Regions from separate parts of the Halobacillus sp. ABA4_118 genome, predicted to be linked through region 1. Evidence: riboswitches for the same ligand, from Rfam matches in the RefSeq annotation. Region 1 holds a riboswitch; the other holds the start of a gene.
The links. Region 1 has a riboswitch for cobalamin ahead of ACXAGL_RS18990 (ABC transporter substrate-binding protein). Riboswitches for the same ligand answer to the same signal wherever they lie in the genome.
Positions count from the first base shown of each region.

Region 2: another riboswitch for cobalamin. It lies ahead of ACXAGL_RS08990 (ribonucleoside-diphosphate reductase subunit alpha); the one in region 1 lies ahead of ACXAGL_RS18990 (ABC transporter substrate-binding protein).

Region 1 covers NZ_JBSWWS010000001.1:3,696,099-3,699,511, reverse strand. The annotation lists gene ACXAGL_RS19000 (DUF6612 family protein) at 198-1,109, shown strand; gene ACXAGL_RS18995 (class D sortase) at 1,176-1,823, shown strand; cobalamin riboswitch at 1,928-2,118, shown strand; gene ACXAGL_RS18990 (ABC transporter substrate-binding protein) at 2,245-3,240, shown strand; gene ACXAGL_RS18985 (FecCD family ABC transporter permease) at 3,203-3,413, shown strand, end outside.
Region 2 covers NZ_JBSWWS010000001.1:1,808,215-1,811,627, reverse strand. The annotation lists gene ACXAGL_RS09000 (alpha/beta hydrolase) at 1-160, shown strand, start outside; gene ACXAGL_RS08995 (class I SAM-dependent methyltransferase) at 195-878, opposite strand; cobalamin riboswitch at 1,071-1,244, shown strand; gene ACXAGL_RS08990 (ribonucleoside-diphosphate reductase subunit alpha) at 1,378-3,413, shown strand, end outside.

The DNA.
Region 1 (3,413 bases):
CGGCGTTCCTAACGACTATAGACTCAATCCTTCGACAACATCTGGAATAAAAATGCAGAAAATGAGGATTTTATGTTTAAAAGTGAGAGGTGTGGGTTATTAACCTGTAGGTGGAAAATAGTGGGTTGTTTCAGCTTTTGGATCATACATACATAGGAAACTCACCGTAGAAGCCAATATGAAACGGGAGTGTTTGGATGAAGAAAAAGTTTTTGAGTACGATGATGGCTGGTGCTGTTCTGTTTGCGTTACCTCTTCAAGCCGCTGCGGCTGATATGAGTGCGGAAGACATCTTGAAAAAATCGAACGAAGCGATGATGGATCTGGACAGCTATACGATCCATACGTCTTCTGAACAGACAGTACCAGGGATGGAAGGCGGAGAAAACTCCGAAGTGACATCTGAATCAAAGGCGGATGTCATGCTTGATCCTCTTACAATGCATATGATGACGACCATTGCCGGTCAGGAAACGGAATCATATTTGACGGAGGATGGGTATTACGTTCAGATGCCTGAGGAAGGCTGGGTGAAAATGTCCGGAGATCTTGGAAATCTTCAAAAATCCATGATGGCAGAAGGGCAGATGTCCCAAGCGATGCCGCTTGCCTCAGACATGGCCGTCAGTGCGGAAGATGACGCTTATGTACTGACCTATGAAGGTGACGGCGAAAAACTATTGAAAATGTCCACGCAAATGCTTCAATCTTCCGGCAGTCAGCAGGATTCGGAGCAGTCTGCTGAAATGCAGAAGATGATGGAGCAGTTGATGGAGAAAGTTGAAATTGAAGATTTCTCTTATCAAGTAACCATTGATAAAGAAAACCATTATATGACAGGTATGATGATGGACATGAAAATGATGTTTGAGGACAGCGGTGAATCTGTAACTATCAGTCAGACTTCTGATGTCACTCTTTCCAATTTCAATGGAGTAGGCTCTATTGAAATTCCTCAGGAAGTCCTGGATGCCCAGACACTCGAAGAGGCTGCAGGCGGTGAGCTTCCAGACACGTCTTCCAATGAACCGGTATACGCATTAGCAGGTGCACTTGCTGCCGCTGCTGCCGGAGTCGCCCTTTTGTACAGAAGAAAAGAGACAGCATAAGAAGGAGATAGAGAAGCCGCACAGCGGCTTCTCCCTTTCTTTATTAATGAAAAGGGAGGTTTTTTCGTGAATAAATTTCTTATTGGGATCATAACCATCGGGCTTTCCATCTCTCTGTTTTATGGACTTCAATGGTGGAATGCTGCCGGTGCAGTAGAGAAGGTCTCCCAAGAAGAAATCAGTACATGGGAGGAAGCTTCCACGGAATTAAATGAAATGGCGGTCTTGGATGGCCCTGATCGTAAAACGGCAGGGAAAGAGAAGGTGTACAGTGAGCAAGTATCTACATATGAAAAAGGAGAAGAGATGGGAAGGCTGATCATCCCGATGCTTAACAAAGGGTACACCACTTACTGGGGCGCGGATGAGGATTCACTGAAACGGGGCGTCGGCATGTATGTGAGTGAGTGGACCACCACTCCTGATGAAAAAGGGCATACCGTGTTAAGCGGGCACCGGGAGACGGTTTTTACGAACCTGGGCGATATCAAACAAGGAGATTCCCTTTTTTATGAGTATGAACAAAAGCGTTATGAATACAAAGTAGAGAAGACCTGGGTTACCGACGCAGACGACCGCTCTGTCATTGTGGATAAGAAGGAGCCGACATTGACACTGACTACTTGTTACCCGTTTAATTTTGTTGGAGACGCGCCTGAAAGGTATATCATTCAAGCTTCTTTGGTCCACGTTAGTGAAATGGACGGATCATGACAAGAGGATGGACAGCTTTGACAGGCAGGTTGGATTAAATAAAGTCCGGCAAAAAAAAGAAAATGGGAGCAATTTAGTCAAATTTCGTTTACAATAGAAATGAACTACATATTGGAAAAGCAGGCGCAATTGAACGACTCAATTGCTTAATAGGGAAGCTGGTGAAATTCCAGCACGGTCCCGCCACTGTAACAGAGAGAGACCCGCAGATGATCCACTGTACGCAAAAACGTATGGGAAGGAGCGGGGCTTGTTGACCTGGAGTCAGGAGACCTGCCTGCTTTAAACACCAAAAAACCTACGCGGATAGGAGGGTGTGTCGAAAGATTAGAAGGGACCCGTCTGCGGTGTTTTCTAATGGTGCACATCTTTTCCGGGGATGTGTTTTTTTGTGTTCCAAGGAATAAGGGGAGGAATAAAGATGGAACATTTATGGAGAAAGCTGCTGGCTGTGTTATTTGTCATCGGTCTACTGGCAGGATGTGCTTCAGGTGGGAATGAGAGTGCAGAGTCTTCCGAGGACCAGTCCGACCAAACGACAGAAGAAAATGAAACGTCCGGAGAAGAGGGTTCTTATCCATTGACCTTAACGGATGCTATGGATAATGAAGTGACCATCGAAGAAGAACCGGATAATATTATCAGTACAATTCCAAGCAATGGGGAAATCCTGTTTGCACTTGGCTTGAACGAGGAAGTGGTCGGGGTTAGTGATTTCGCCAATTACCCGGAAGAAGCTGCCGAAAAAGAAAAGATCGGAGGACAGGATTTGAATGTAGAGAAAATCCTTTCACTTGAGCCGGATGTAGTCCTTGCTCATGCTTCCGGAGCGCATACTTCCCAAGAAGCCCTTCAGCAGATTCGTGATGCAGGGATTTCCGTTTATGTCGTTAAGGATGCTTCTTCGTTCGATACGGTCTATGAAACGATTGCCACGATTGGAGATATTACCGGAACAAGCGAAAAAGCTTCAGAGATCGTCTCTGGTATGCAGGAAGACTTGAAAGCGGTTGAAGAAAAGGCGGCTGCGATTGCTGAGGAAGACAAAAAAGATGTATTTGTGGAAGTGTCACCGGAACCTGAAATCTACACAGGTGGACAAGGCACATTTTTGAATGAAATGCTGGCTGCTATTCAGGCGGAAAACGTTGTCGGGGATCAGGAAGGCTGGTTCAAAATGAACAATGAAGCAATTGTTGAACTGCAGCCGGACGTCATCATTACGACGTATGGCTATTACACAGAAGATCCTCAAGGCAGTGTGTTAAGCCGGGATGGCTGGGACACCGTACCTGCTGTAGAGGAAGAACAAGTCTATGATGTTCATTCCGATCTTGTCACACGTCCGGGTCCACGTTTAGTTGAAGGGGTTCAGGAACTTGCAGAAGCCGTTTATCCAGACATTTTTAGCGAATAAGACGACACATTATATTGGCAGTGTCTTGTTTTTAGTGTTCAGCATTTTTCTCGGGGCTTCCCTTGGCAGTGTCCCGATTTCCTTCGAAGCTATTGCCCGCATCATCGGCGGGCAGCTGCTTCCATTTTTGCCTGTGTCTGAAGGGACAGATCCTACTCTGAAGGCAATTATTC
Region 2 (3,413 bases), 1.9 Mb from region 1:
GATTGTTCCCTTCGGTCAGTACAAAGAGGAGCTGATTTTCAACAATCTGGCCACACATTCCGGTCTGCATGAGCTTGCAGAAGTGGACCGGATGCTTGCCGTTTTCCTTTGGGATGAAACGGACGAAGATAACCTTAACTCTTTTGACGAGCATTTATAGTCCACACTCCCGGCACCTGTTCATAGGTGCCGGTTTATTTTTTCTCCAAAATGAACAGCCACATAAATGTCAGCGCCTGCTTCAAATCCTCATCAAGATCGGCAAGCAGGTGAGGTTCCACCCCTCTTTTATAAACGCCTTCTCCATCGATCACTTCCCAGCCATTTTCAACAGCCAGCTGCTGTAATTCCCATGGCATCATCGTATTGCAGATCACTTTTTCCCCATACAGCCTCCGGTAGCTGTTCACTCTCGGCATTGCTGTCGGGCCAAGAAGCCCTATACAGAGGCGTCCACCCGGCTTCAGCACCCGCTTCATTTCCTCCAGCCCCGCTGCAGGTACTTCTGTCCATTCCAGTGAATTAACAGCCATTCCGCCATCGAACTGTTCATCTTCAAAAGGCAGATCCGCCAAATCGCCCTGCACAAACCTCAGCTGCGCATGATCGTCCACCCGTTGATTGGCCTTGTTCACCATATCTTTGGAAAGGTCCACGCCTGTCACGTCATACCCTTCCTTGGATAACATATAGGAACCGTATCCATCTCCACAGCCAAGGTCCGCAATTGTGCCGGCCGGCAGATATTTTTTCACAAAAGGGACAATGCTCTTCCTGCTTCCCTCTTCCCACATGGTGCAGCTCTTTTCTCCCCACATATCTGAACGGCTGTCCCATTGGCGTTCTGCTTCCTTATGCCAGTTAAATGTTTCACTCATTCTGAACCCTCCTGAAAAATTTTTCTCCCACTTTCATTATAGTATATAAAACCGCGCCACTCACTGGTTTCCCTTATCGAAAAAAGGGGAATCCTACCAACCATCCAAAAGAAAAGAGTTGCATGATTCATCCACCCACGTTATGATAAAAACACTAGATAAGCTATTAAATAACAACAAAAACACTATATATAGTATGAACGAATCGAAGATGCCACAAGGCTTAATAGGGAATCCGGTGAAAAACCGGAGCTGCCCCCGCAACTGTCAGCACTCGCGAAACGGTAAAACCACTGTGCCACGCACGGGAAGGACCGGAGTAAGAACGAGTGTCAGCCAGGAGACCTGTCTTCATTCGTCGCAGTTTCAACTTCTTCGGGGATTGAGAAGATGAAGCGATGAAATGAAAGAGCCTTGTCTCTTCCTTTTTTTCGTTTCATGGTTTCATCCGCTCACCCCCAAAGAGCGGTTTTTTTTATGAAAAAAAAGGAGTGACACTATGGCTGCCACATTAACGACGACAAGCTGGACGGACAAGATTCAACAATGGAAGGACGACTTTCCTCAGCTTCCCCTGGACGATTTTTTAGAAAAGCAGTCTTCACAGATCGCAGACAAACCCTATGATGAACAGGCAGATGCCCTTATCCTCGAGTGCCTCGCCGAAATAGATGAAGCGGCACCGGACTGGACTTATGCGGCCAGCCGGATCCTGCTCACCCGTATGTACGAAGCCTCTGCAGGGAACCGCAGCACAACGAAGGCCTATCAAAATTTTCATGGCTTGATTGAGACGTTGATCGAGAAACAGATTTACACACACAAGCTGCTCACTTATTACAAAAAAGAAGAACTGGATGAACTGGAACAGGTTATCACGCCGGAACGGGATCACTTATTTACGTATATCGGTCTGAAAACGCTGTCGGACCGTTATTTGGCAAAAAGTAAGTCCGGGGAGATTTTCGAGCTCCCTCAAGAGCGTTTTATGATTATTGCCATGGTTTTAATGGCTCAGGAAGATGAAAACAAGCGCCTCTCTCTTGTGAAGGAAGCGTACTGGGCTCTCAGTCACCTGTACATGACCGTTGCTACCCCGACCCTTTCCAACGCCGGAAAGAGATATGGACAGTTAAGCTCCTGTTTCATTGATACCATCGATGATTCTCTCCAGTCCATCTATGACAGCAACACAGACATTGCCAATTTGAGCAAGCATGGCGGGGGCATCGGTGTGTACTTAGGTAAAATCCGCAGCCGCGGCAGCGATATCCGTGGATTCAAAGGCGTTTCCTCAGGGGTCCTTCCATGGATGAAACAGTTGAACAACACCGCGGTCAGCGTGGATCAGCTCGGCCAGCGTCAGGGAGCGGTCGCCGTGTATCTGGACGTATGGCATAAGGATATCTTCCCGTTTCTGGACAGCCGGCTGAACAACGGAGATGAACGTCAGCGCACCCACGATTTGTTTACAGGGGTATCCATCCCTGACTTATTTATGGAAGCGGTGGAAAACCGGGAGGACTGGTATTTATTCGATCCTCACGAAGTTCGTACGGTTATGGGCTTTTCTCTGGAAGACCACTTTGATGAACATAAAGGAGCCGGTTCTTTCCGGGAAAAATACCAGGCCTGTATCGAAAACCCTGATTTGTCCAGGGAAAAAGTACCCGCCATTGAAATTATGAAGCGGATCATGATCGGTCAGCTGGAAACCGGGACCCCTTACATGTTCTATCGGGATGAAGTGAACCGTATGAACCCCAACAGCCATCAGGGCATGGTTTACTGCAGTAACCTCTGTACAGAAATTGCCCAGAATCAAAAAGCGACTGTGCAGGAGGAACAGTATGTCGAAGACGGAAAAATCATTTCGGTAAAAACCCCGGGGGATTTTGTCGTCTGTAACCTGTCCAGTGTCAACTTAGGCCGTGCCGTTCCTGCGGGCGTTATGAAGCGCCTCGTAAGCATCCAGGTTCGTATGCTGGATAATGTCATTGAACAAAATACGATTCCTGTCCTTCAAGCGCAGTTAACAAACCATTCCTACCGCGGCGTCGGTCTCGGTACCTTCGGCTGGGCACACCTTCTCGCCAAGAAGCAGCTGGACTGGGAATCAGATGAGGCTCTCGAATATACATCGGAGGTATATGAAGCGCTTGCCTACCACGCCATTGAAGCAAGCAGTCAGCTGGCCGCTGAAAAAGGAAGCTATCCATATTTCGAGGGATCCGACTGGGAAACCGGAGAATTTTTTGTTAAACGGTCGTTTGACCAGGAAGGCACGTGGAACTGGAAAGCCCTGCAGAAGAAAGTCTCCCAGCAAGGCATGAGAAACGGTTATTTGATGGCTGTGGCGCCAAACTCCAGTACCTCCTTAATTGCCGGCAGTACAGCAAGTATTGATCCGGTATTCAAGAAATTCTACTCCGAAGAAAAGAAAAATTATAAAATCCCGGTGACAGCTCCCGAACTGAACCATGAAACCTACGGGTACTATCCATCCGCTTATGATGTGGATCAGCACGCAAGCAT